DNA from 2 places in the Streptomyces sp. MCA2 genome. Region 1 is predicted to be linked to the other one. Evidence: riboswitches for the same ligand, from Rfam matches in the RefSeq annotation. Region 1 holds a riboswitch; the other holds the start of a gene.

Evidence for each region. A riboswitch is a leader RNA that binds a small molecule or an ion and turns the genes downstream of it on or off. The one in region 1 is predicted to bind cobalamin.
Region 2: linked by a shared signal. The riboswitch ahead of M8I34_RS31145 (cobalamin biosynthesis protein) and the one ahead of cobN (cobaltochelatase subunit CobN) in region 1 are both predicted to bind cobalamin.

What each region holds. Positions count from the first base shown of each region.
Region 1 covers NZ_JAMJFM010000001.1:331,276-336,565, forward strand. Annotated here, with positions in the region: gene M8I34_RS01525 (precorrin-2 C(20)-methyltransferase) at 1-190, opposite strand, end outside; gene M8I34_RS01530 (precorrin-8X methylmutase) at 193-825, opposite strand; gene cobG (precorrin-3B synthase) at 1,012-2,424, opposite strand; cobalamin riboswitch at 2,591-2,718, shown strand; gene cobN (cobaltochelatase subunit CobN) at 2,756-5,290, shown strand, end outside.
Region 2 covers NZ_JAMJFM010000048.1:8,669-13,958, reverse strand. Annotated here, with positions in the region: gene M8I34_RS31155 (putative cobaltochelatase) at 1-602, opposite strand, end outside; gene M8I34_RS31150 (cobyric acid synthase) at 682-2,286, opposite strand; gene M8I34_RS31145 (cobalamin biosynthesis protein) at 2,297-3,364, opposite strand; cobalamin riboswitch at 3,494-3,647, opposite strand; gene M8I34_RS31140 (hypothetical protein) at 3,850-4,293, shown strand; gene M8I34_RS31135 (caspase family protein) at 4,299-5,290, shown strand, end outside.

The DNA.
Region 1 (5,290 bases):
CGATGGAGCGCGCGATCGAGCGTCCGTGGCGGGCGCTGTGGTAGGCGATGACATCGGCCCGGTCGATCACCTGGACGGCCCGGACCGTCATGAGGGACGGGTCGCCGGGGCCGAGGCCGACCCCGTAGAGGCGGCCAGGGCCGGCCGTGTTCGCGACGCTGCCGTCACCGGTTGCCTGCTGCTCGCTCACGCTTACTCTTCCTCGCTTGCCATGGCGTTGATCGCGGCCGCGGCCATGGCGCTGCCGCCACGACGGCCGCGCACCACGATGTGGTCCAGCTTCGACGGGTGGGCGATCAGCGCGTCCTTGGACTCCGCGGCGCCGATGAAGCCGACGGGTATGCCGATCACGACGGCCGGGCGGGGCGCGCCCTCCTCGATCATTTCGAGGAACCGGAAGAGGGCGGTGGGGGCGTTGCCGAACGCGACCACGGCGCCTTCCATACGGTCCCGCCACAGCTCCAGGGCCGCGGCGCTGCGGGTCGTCCCCATCCGGGCGGCCAGGTCGGCGACGGAGGGGTCGGCGAGCGTGCACAGCACGTCGTTGTTCGCCGGCAGCCGCTTACGGGTGACGCCGCTGGCGACCATGTTGGCGTCGCAGAGGATCGGCGCACCGGCGTGCAGCGCCTTGCGGGCGGCTGCCACCACGTCGGGGGTGAAGGCCAGATCGCGTACCAGGTCGACCATGCCGCAGGCGTGGATCATCCGGACCGCTACCTGGCTGACGTCGGCGGGCAGCCCGGCGAGATCCGCCTCGGCGCGGATGGTGGCGAAGGACTGGCGGTAGATCGCCGCACCGTCCTTCTCGTAGTCGAACGCGGTCACTCTGGCCTCGGGGGTGTCGGGTGCGGGAGGGCTCGGTGGTTCACATGAATCGGGTGGATCGGCTGGATCGGGTAATTCAGGTGGTTCGCATGGCTCGGGTGGTTCGCATAGCTCGGGTGGCTCGGGTGGCTCGGGTGGCTCGGGTGGTTCATGGGCCAGGGCATGGGGCTTTGGGGTTGCTGTGGTTCATGGGGCCGGGGCCGGGGCCGGAGCCGTGGGCGGGGGTGCCGCGGTGCGTGCGGCGGTCGGTGCGGTGTCCGGTGCGGTGTCCGGTCCCACCAGTGCTACCCGGTAGCCCTCCGCCGTGGCCAGTACGTCGATCCAGGTGCCGTGCGGGTGACCGCAGCGGCGTGCGCAGCCGGACCAGTACACGGGGAGGCCCTCGGGGGCGGGGCCGGTGGGCAGTCCGTCCGGGACGGCCGCGCCGGCGGCGAGCGCGGCCGTCGCGTCGGCGCGTACGTCGGTGAGGGACTTGGCGCAGCCGGGGCGGCCCGTACAGGCGCCGAGCCGGTGCCAGGGAGAGGCCGGGTCGGTGATCAGTCCGGCGGTGGTCAGCTCCGCCAGCCGGCGGGGTGCCGCGGCGGCCGGCAGTCCGGGCAGGACGACGCCGCGCCACGGGGTGAGGCGCAGCGCCCCCGAGCCGTCGCCGGCGGCGATCGCGGTCAGCAGCCGCCATTGGGTCACCGACAGCCGGCCCAGCGGCGCCAGGACCGAGAGCGCGCGGTCGTCGTCGGGGCCCTCGACGATGCCGGGGGCGGCGGAGTCCGCGTACGGCGGGGAGGTGCGGGTGCCGGGTGCGGGAGCCTCGGGCACAAAAGCGGCCCGGATGCCCGCCGACCGCAGTGCCGCCGCCACGTCCCGGGCCGTCAGGCCGTGTCCGTCGGGGAGTTCGCGGACCCGCCAGGCGCCGCTGCCGCTCGCCGCGGCGGCGGTCAGGAAGGCCTCGGCGGCGGCGAGCGCGGCACGCGGAGCGTCCGGTCCTGCGATCCGCAGCGCCGCCGGATCGTCGCCGACCCGCAGCAGGGCGCCGCCCGCCGGGCCGGACCGGTCCCCGGCCGCTCCCGGTTCTGCGTCTGCTTCTGCTTCTGCGAGCAAGCTCACATCTCCGCCGAGCGCCGCCACATCGCCCCGCCCGTCGTCCAGCACGAACAGGAAACGGCCCGAGAGGGCGGTCGCGGACTCGCTCGCACAGAGCAGCGCGTCCAGCTCACGGGCCCACCGTCGCACGTCAGAAGGGGTGTGGCGGTCCAGTCCGGCCAGCGGGGAAGCGAGGATGTTGCGGATGCGTTCATGGCGTTCGGAGGGCAGCAGGCCGGCGTCGCGCAGCAGCGCGGCGAGCCGGCCGCCGCAGCCCTCCGCGAGGCCGCGGAGCTCGACGTTGCCGCGGGAGGTGAGGGAGAGATGGCCGTCGCCGAGCAGGTCCGCGGCATCGGCCAGGGCAGCAGCCTGACGAACCGTCAGATCTCCGGCGGGCAGCCGGATTCGGGCGAGATGGCCGTCGGCGGCCCGGTGCAGCCGCAGCGCTCCCGGGCAGGCGTCACCGCGGTCGCGCAGCGGCGGTGCGGCGGCCTGGGGCCGTGTCGAGGGGGAGGGCGGCATGGCCGCGAGCATACCCACGGGGGCGGGCGCCGATCCGGGCCGGATCCGGCCAGGCGCCCGGCCCGCGGCGTGCGCGCCCCCGCACCGGTCCGGCCTGCCCGGAGGCCCGCTTACCTCGGCCGTCCACAGCCCTTACTATGCAGGTCGGTGGGTCGGCTGGCCCACCGACGCCAGCGACGGCGCAGGGTCCTACGGCCCTAGGGAGGAAGCCCGGTGAGAATCCGGCGCGGTCCCGCCACTGTGAACCCGGAAACCGCCGGGCGAGCCAGGAACTCCCGCCGTCCTTACGACCACCCGGGGCGCGGACACCCCGAGGAAGGCCTGCGCTCGCATGCTTCTGCTGCTGTCGACCTCCGACACCGACCTGCTCAGCGCCCGCGCGGCCACGGGTCCCGTGCCGTACCGGCTCGCCAACCCCGCCCGGCTCGATGTCGCCGAACTGCCCGCGCTGCTGGAGGGCTGTGACCTCGTCGTCGTACGCCTCCTCGGCGGCATCCGTGCCTGGGAGGAGGGCCTGGAGGTGCTGCTCGCCGAGGACCAGCACCGGCCGGTCGTCGTGCTCACCGGTGAACAGGCCCCCGACGCCCAGCTCATGGAGCAGTCGACGGTCCCGGTCGGCATCGCGGCCGAGGCGCACGCCTACCTCGCGCACGGCGGGCCCGCCAACCTCGACCAGCTCGCCCGCTTCCTCTCCGACACGGTGCTGCTGACCGGCCACGGCTTCGACCCGCCGGCCCCGGCGCCGTCCTGGGGCCCGCTGGAGTGGGAAGCCCGCAACGAGACCGGCCCGCTGGTCGCCGTGCTCTACTACCGCGCCCACCACATGAGCGGCAACACCGGCTTCGTACGGACCCTGTGCGAGCAGATCGAGGCGGCGGGCGGCCGCGCCCGGCCCCTGTTCGTCGCCTCCCTCCGCGCCCCCGAGCCGGAGCTGATCGAGGAGCTGCGGGCCGCCGACGCCCTGGTCACCACGGTTCTCGCCGCGGGCGGCACCAAGCCCGCCGAGGCCTCCGCCGGCGGCGACGACGAGTCCTGGGACGCGGGCGCGCTGGCCGCCCTCGACGTACCGATCCTCCAGGCCCTGTGCCTGACCGGGCCGCGCAGCGCCTGGGAGGAGAACGACGAGGGGCTGTCGCCGCTGGACGCCGCCTCGCAGATCGCGGTCCCCGAGTTCGACGGCCGGCTGATCACCGTCCCGTTCTCCTTCAAGGAGGTCGACGAGGACGGTCTGCCGATGTACGTCGCCGACCCCGAGCGCGCCGCCCGGGTCGCCGGCATCGCCGTCCGGCACGCCCGGCTGCGGCACATCCCGGCCGCCGAGAAGCGCCTCGCGCTGGTGCTGTCCGCGTACCCGACCAAGCACTCCCGGATCGGCAACGCGGTCGGCCTGGACACCCCGGCCAGTGCCGTCGCCCTGCTGCGCCGCCTTCAGGCCGACGGCTACGACTTCGGCACCGAAGAGGTTCCCGGCCTGGTGTCCGGCGACGGTGACGAGCTGATCTACGCCCTCATCGAGGCCGGCGGCCACGACCAGGAGTGGCTCACCGAGGAGCAGCTCGCCCGTAACCCCGTCCGTATCCCGGCCGCCGACTACAAGCGCTGGTACGCCACGCTCCCGCAGGAGCTCCGGGACTCCGTCGAGGAGCACTGGGGGCCGCCGCCCGGCGAGATGTTCGTCGACCGCAGCAGCAACCCCGACGGCGACATCGTGCTGGCCGCCCTGCGCCGCGGCAATCTCCTCATCCTCATCCAGCCGCCGCGCGGCTTCGGCGAGAACCCGATCGCGATCTACCACGACCCCGATCTGCCGCCCTCGCACCACTACTTGGCGGCGTACCGCTGGATCGCGGCCTCCGCGGACGACGGCGGTTTTGGCGCGGACGCCATGGTCCACCTGGGCAAGCACGGCAACCTGGAGTGGCTGCCCGGCAAGAACGCGGGCCTGTCCGCGGCCTGCGGCCCGGACGCCGCCCTCGGTGACCTCCCGCTCGTCTACCCCTTCCTGGTCAACGACCCCGGCGAGGGCACCCAGGCCAAGCGCCGGGTGCACGCCACCCTCGTCGACCACCTCGTGCCGCCGATGGCCCGCGCCGAGTCCTACGGCGACATCGCGCGCCTGGAGCAGCTGCTCGACGAGTATGCGGCGATCTCCGCCATGGACCCGGCCAAGCTGCCCGCGATCCGCGCCCAGATCTGGACGCTGATCCAGGCCGCCAAGCTCGACCACGACCTGGGCCTGGAGGCCCGCCCGGACGACGACGGCTTCGACGACTTCCTGCTGCACGTCGACGGCTGGCTGTGCGAGGTCAAGGACGCCCAGATCCGCGACGGTCTGCATGTCCTGGGCGGCGCCCCGGCCGGTGAGGCCCGCGTCAACCTCGTCCTGTCCATCCTCCGCGCCCGCCAGATCTGGGGCGGTACGTCCGCCCTGCCCGGTCTGCGCGAGGCACTCGGTCTCGACGAGTCCGCCGCGACCCGTACGACGGCCGACGAGGCCGAGGCCACCGCCCGCGGCCTGGTCCAGGCGATGGAGGACGCGGACTGGGACCCGGCGGCGGTGTCCGCTGTCGCCGAGGGGCACTCGTCCGCGGTCGCCGACATCCTCGACTTCGCCGCCCGCCAGGTCGTCCCGCGCCTCGCCGCCACCACCGACGAGATCGACCACGCCGTGCACGCGCTGAACGGCGGCTTCGTCCCGGCGGGCCCCTCGGGATCCCCGCTCCGTGGCCTGGTCAACGTTCTGCCGACGGGCCGTAACTTCTACTCCGTCGACCCCAAGGCCGTTCCCTCCCGTCTGGCCTGGGAGACCGGTCAGGCCCTCGCCGACTCGCTCCTGGAGCGCTACCGCTCCGACAACGGCGACTGG
Region 2 (5,290 bases), on a different contig from region 1:
AACCGGTCCAGCAACTGCGGCCGCAGCTCGCCCTCTTCGGGGTTCATGGTGCCGACGAGCAGGAACCGGGCCGCATGCCGTACGGACACCCCCTCGCGCTCCACGTACGAGGCGCCCATGGCGGCCGCGTCCAGCAGCAGGTCCACCAGATGGTCGTGGAGGAGGTTGACCTCGTCGACGTACAGGATGCCGCGGTGCGCATCCGCCAGCAGGCCCGGCTCGAAGGCCTTCACGCCCTCCGACAGCGCCCGCTCGATGTCCAGCGCGCCGACCAGCCGGTCCTCGGAGGCGCCGACGGGCAGTTCGACCATCCGCGTCGGGCGGTCCTCGACGGCACCCGTCTCGTGCGGCCCGTCGGGGCAGCCGGGGTCGGGCGCGTCGGGGGCACAGGCGAAGCGGCAGCCGCCGACCACGTCCACATGCGGCATCAGCGCCGACAGCGCCCGCACGGCGGTGCTCTTGGCGGTGCCCTTCTCGCCGCGGACCAGTACACCGCCCACCGCGGGGCTGACCGCGTTCAGCAGCAGCGCCAGCCGCAGATCGTCCATCCCGACCACCGCGGTGAACGGGTACTGCGGAGTCGTGTTGTGAGCGGTTGTCATGCTGTGTCGTCCTCCTGGTCGTCGGCCGGCTGCTCTGCTGCGTCTTCTGCGTCCGTCGCGGTCCTCCGTTGCGTACCCGTCATGGCGCTCCCGGAGGCACGAACGGCAGCCCCTCCGGAACCCCTTCCTCGATCAGCCGGAGCAGCGCGGCGGTGTCCGCGTGCTCCTCGATCAGATCGCCCAGCCGGTCCAGCTGCTCCTCGCGCAGGGTGGCGAAGCTGGTGTCGGGGGCGGGCACGAACGCCCGGCCCGCGTCCGCCGCGACCCGCCGCAGGAAGGCCCGCCGGAAGCTGTCGCTCTCCAGCGAGCCGTGCCAGTGCGTGCCCCATACGGAGCCGGCCCGGCAGCCGTCCAGGCCGCGTCCCCGGCCGTCGGAGATGAACTCCTCGTCCCCGCCGGTCACTTCGGCGACCCCGTGGTGGATCTCGTAGCCCGCCACCGGCTCGCCCAGCGCCTCGCCGACCGGCCGCGCCAGGGTCTTCTCCGCCGCGAACCGCACCCGTACGGGCAGCAGCCCCAGCCCGTCGACCGTGCCGGCCTTTGACTCGATGTCGTCCTCGATGCGCTCGCCCAGCATCTGGTACCCGCCGCAGATGCCCAGCACCGGGCGGCCCTCGGCGGCCCGCCGGGCGACCGCGTCCGCCAGCCCGCGCTCACGCAGCCACTCCAGCGCCCGGACCGTGCCCCGGGTCCCCGGCAGCACCACCAGGTCCGCGTCGGCCAGTTCCTCGGCCCGGTCCACGAACCGCACCACCACGCCCGGTTCCGCGGCCAGCGCGTCCACGTCCGTGAAGTTCGACATCAGCGGTACGGCGGCGACCGCCACCCGCAGCACCTCCGCGCCGTGCGGCGGCGTCACCACGCTCTCACGCACCGCGCCCCGCAGCGACACCCTCAGGCCGTCCTCCTCGTCGATGCCGAGACCGTGGGAGAAGGGCAGCACCCCCAGCGTCTGCCGTCCGGTGAGGCCGCGCAGCATCTCCAGTCCCGGCTCCAGCAGCGTCACATCGCCCCGGAACTTGTTGACCAGATACCCGGCGACCAGCGCCTGGTCCTCCTTGGACAGCAGCGCGGTGGTGCCGAAGAAGGAGGCGAACACCCCGCCACGGTCGATGTCACCGACCACCATCACCGGAATACGGGCGGCCCGCGCCAGGCCCATGTTCACGATGTCGGTACGCCGCAGATTGATCTCGGCGGGGCTGCCGGCGCCCTCGCAGATCACCGCGTCGTACGTCCGCCGCAGCTCCTGGAGGCAGTCGGTGACCGTGCCGAGCAACTCCTCCCGGCGCCCGGCATACAGCGCCTTCCCGGCGGACGACCCCCCGGCCTCCCCGAAGTACCCCCGCGCGCTGAGCTCACCCACCGGCTTCCCCAGCAGCACCACCTGGCTGCTGCGGTCGCTGCCGGGCTTGAGCAGTACGGGATTCATCAGCGCGGTCGGCTCCACCCGCGCCGCGGCGGCCTGCATCGCCTGGGCCCGTCCGATCTCCGCGCCCTCGCGCGTGACGAACGAGTTCAGCGACATGTTCTGCGCCTTGAACGGCGCTACCCGGACGCCCTGCCGGGCCAGCCAGCGGCAGATGCCCGCCGTCACCACGCTCTTGCCGGCGTCGGACGTCGTACCGGCCACCAACAGGCCACCGCCGACGGCCCCTCCGGATGCCTTGAACCGCCCGTTCACCGGGTCCTCCTCATGCGCCGGGACCCCGGCTGTCGTGAACCGTACGCGCCACCGCACCCGCGGCCCTGCGCGTCACTGCACCTGCGGACGGGCGGGCCGTACGCAGCAGGGCCCGCCGCACGGCGCCGAACGCCGGCCGCGCGGCCACCGTCGTCACCAGCGCCAGCGCGCTCACCCGGCGCGAGAGCCGCACCGCCCGTTCGATGTCGGCCACCGCGACCGGCGGCGCCCCCTCGTTGAGCACCGGACGGTGTTCCACCCGCCCGCCGTACGCCAGCGTGCCGCCCAGCCGTACGCCCAGCGCGCCCGCGAACGACGCCTCCACCGGGCCCGCGTTGGGGCTCGGGTGCGCGCCGCCGTCCGCCCGCCAGGCCCGCAGCGCACCGCGCCGGTCGGGGCCCGCGAGCACGGTCAGTGCGGCGGTCAGCCGGGAGCCGGGCCAGCCGGCGAGATCGTCGAGCCGGGCCGAGGCCCAGCCGAAGCGGAGGTGGCGCGGCGACTTGTGCCCCACCATCGCGTCCAGGGTGTTCACCGCCCGGAACGCCACCAGGCCGGGCACCCCGCCCAGCGCGCCCCAGACGAGGGCGCCCACCACCGCGTCGGAGGTGTTCTCGGCGACCGACTCCACCACCGCGCGGGCCATCTGCGGCCCGTCCAGCGCCTGCGGATCGCGCCCGCACAGATGCGGCAGCCGCTCCCGTGCCACGTCCAGATCACCCGCCGTCAGCGCCCCGCCGACGGCCCGCGCCTCCCGGCCGAGCGAGGTGCCGCCCAGCACGGCCCAGACCGTCGCCGCGGTCAGTGCGACCCGGGCGCCGTTGCGGAGGGGGGACGGGGAAACGGCAGCGCCCTGCACGGCACGCTGGAGCAGCGCGGCGCCGGCGGCGGCACCGCCCGCACACACCACGGCATGCGCCGCCCCGTATCCGCGGTGATCGCGCCACAGCCGGCGCTCGACGGCGCCCGCGGCCCGGCCGAAGGCGGCCACCGGATGGCCGCGCCGGGGGTCCGCCGCGATCAGGTCGGCGAGAAAGCCGAGGGCCGCGCCACACACATATCCCGCGTGTTCGCCGCGCATCGGATCAGACGTCCGTCATGCCTCGAAGGGCCCCTGCGGCAGCGGGCAGTGGAGATCTGGCAGGGCGGCCGGGCATGGCGGTATGTCCTCACTCAGGGTCCGCGCCCTGGCTCGACGTGACGGCGACAAGAGTCTCCTGGCTCCCCGGATCGGCGAGTCCTCCGGCCTTCCAGTCCCGGTGTACGTCATCGGACGTACGCGAGGCGGACCGTGGCCTTCGTTGGAGGAACGCTCCCCGGTGACAGTGGCGGGACCGCGCCGGATTCTCACCGGACTTCCTCATCTGTCGCCGAATGGCTCCGGCAGTCCACCACGCCCCGCGAATGCCCGTCAACTCACCCTTGACCTGCGACGCTGTCCTGTGGCACGGGCTGTGGCGCACGCCACAGCGTGGCAGCCACGTCACAGACGGTTGCCCCCGCCCCTGATCTCACGTCACTATCTGGTGCACGGCGGCGACGGGGCCGCCGGAAGGGGGCCGGGGGATGCCGCAGAGCGCTGACCGCCACGAGATCCGTATCAGGATCACGGGCACGAACAATCCTGACCAGGACATCGAGGACCTCAAGGCGTGGCTGGAGCGCGAACCGTGGCTGGACCGGAGCCGCCACGACTGGCTGCTGCGCCCGCGGCCGCAGGACGAGAGCGACGACGGCCCCGGTGACATGGCCGTCGGCGTCGACGACCTGATCCTGGTCATCGTCGGCGCCGTCGCCGCCGAGATGACCAAAAGTCTCACCATCGCCCTTCAGGAGTGGCTGCGACGGCGCCGGGAGGAACGCGACACCGGCGAGCGGCCCACCGTCGCGGTCGGGAGCGGCGACGGGGACCTGCGCGCGCTCGGCGACGCGGGCCCGGGCGCCGTGGCCCCCGAACACCCCGATCCCGGCAGCCCGGCAGACGGGAGCGGCCGCACCGCCGGGGACTGAGCCGGATGTCCGAATACGACGCACGGGGCAAGGTCAACCGGGCGCTGCTGATCTGTGTCGACGACTACCGCACGCTGCGCCCGCTCCCCGCGGTGAAGGACAACGCCCGGGAACTGGAGCGGGCCCTGCTCGCCCCCGGCACCGATCTGTTCACCAAGGGCGAGGTCGTCACCTGCCGGCCTCAGGAGCCCTGGGAGGTGGAACAGGCGCTGGACACCGTCGTCCAGGAGGCGCGCGGGCTGCTGCTGGTGTACTTCTCCGGCCACGGCCGGGTGGGCCGCGACGGCGGCAATCTGCAACTGATGGTCGGCGCCTCGGAACGGCGTCACAAGACCGTCTCCTGGCAGGACACCGTGCTGTCCTATCTGGACAACGCGCGGGCCGACCGGATCGTGATCGTCCTGGAGTGCTGTTACGCCGGCAACGCGAGCGAGGCCTTCCACTCCTGCCGCAACCCCACCTCGCTGCTGATGGCCGCGCAGCCCAACCGCCGTATCTTCAGCGGCGAGGAGCCCACCGGGGGCAGCGTCTTCACCCGCGCCCTGGTGCAGACCCTGGAACGGGGCATCCCCGGCAAGCGGTTCGTCACCTTCGAGGACCTCGTCCGGGCACTGCGCGAGCAACTGGCCGGTGAACGGACGCCGATGGGCGATGTCTGGGAGCCGCGCTCGGCGAAGCAGAACACCGTCGACGACGTCATCCTGTCCTTCGCCACTCCCGAGGACCGCCCGCCGACCCCGCTGCGGATCCGCTTACGCCGCTGGCTGAAGTCGTACTTCCGGCACTGGCCCAGACTCCTGCTGATCCTGGCGATCATCTTCGTCCCGGCCACCACGGGCGTCGTGCTGCTCCAGCTCGCGGACGGCGCGGCGCCCTGCCCGCCCGCCCTCGAACTGCGGCTGCTCACCGCCCCCGAGGCCGAACCCGCGCTGCGCCAGGCGGCCTTCGACTACGAGATGTCCCAGGCCAACACCCGGCCCCTCAGCGGCGAGGGCGA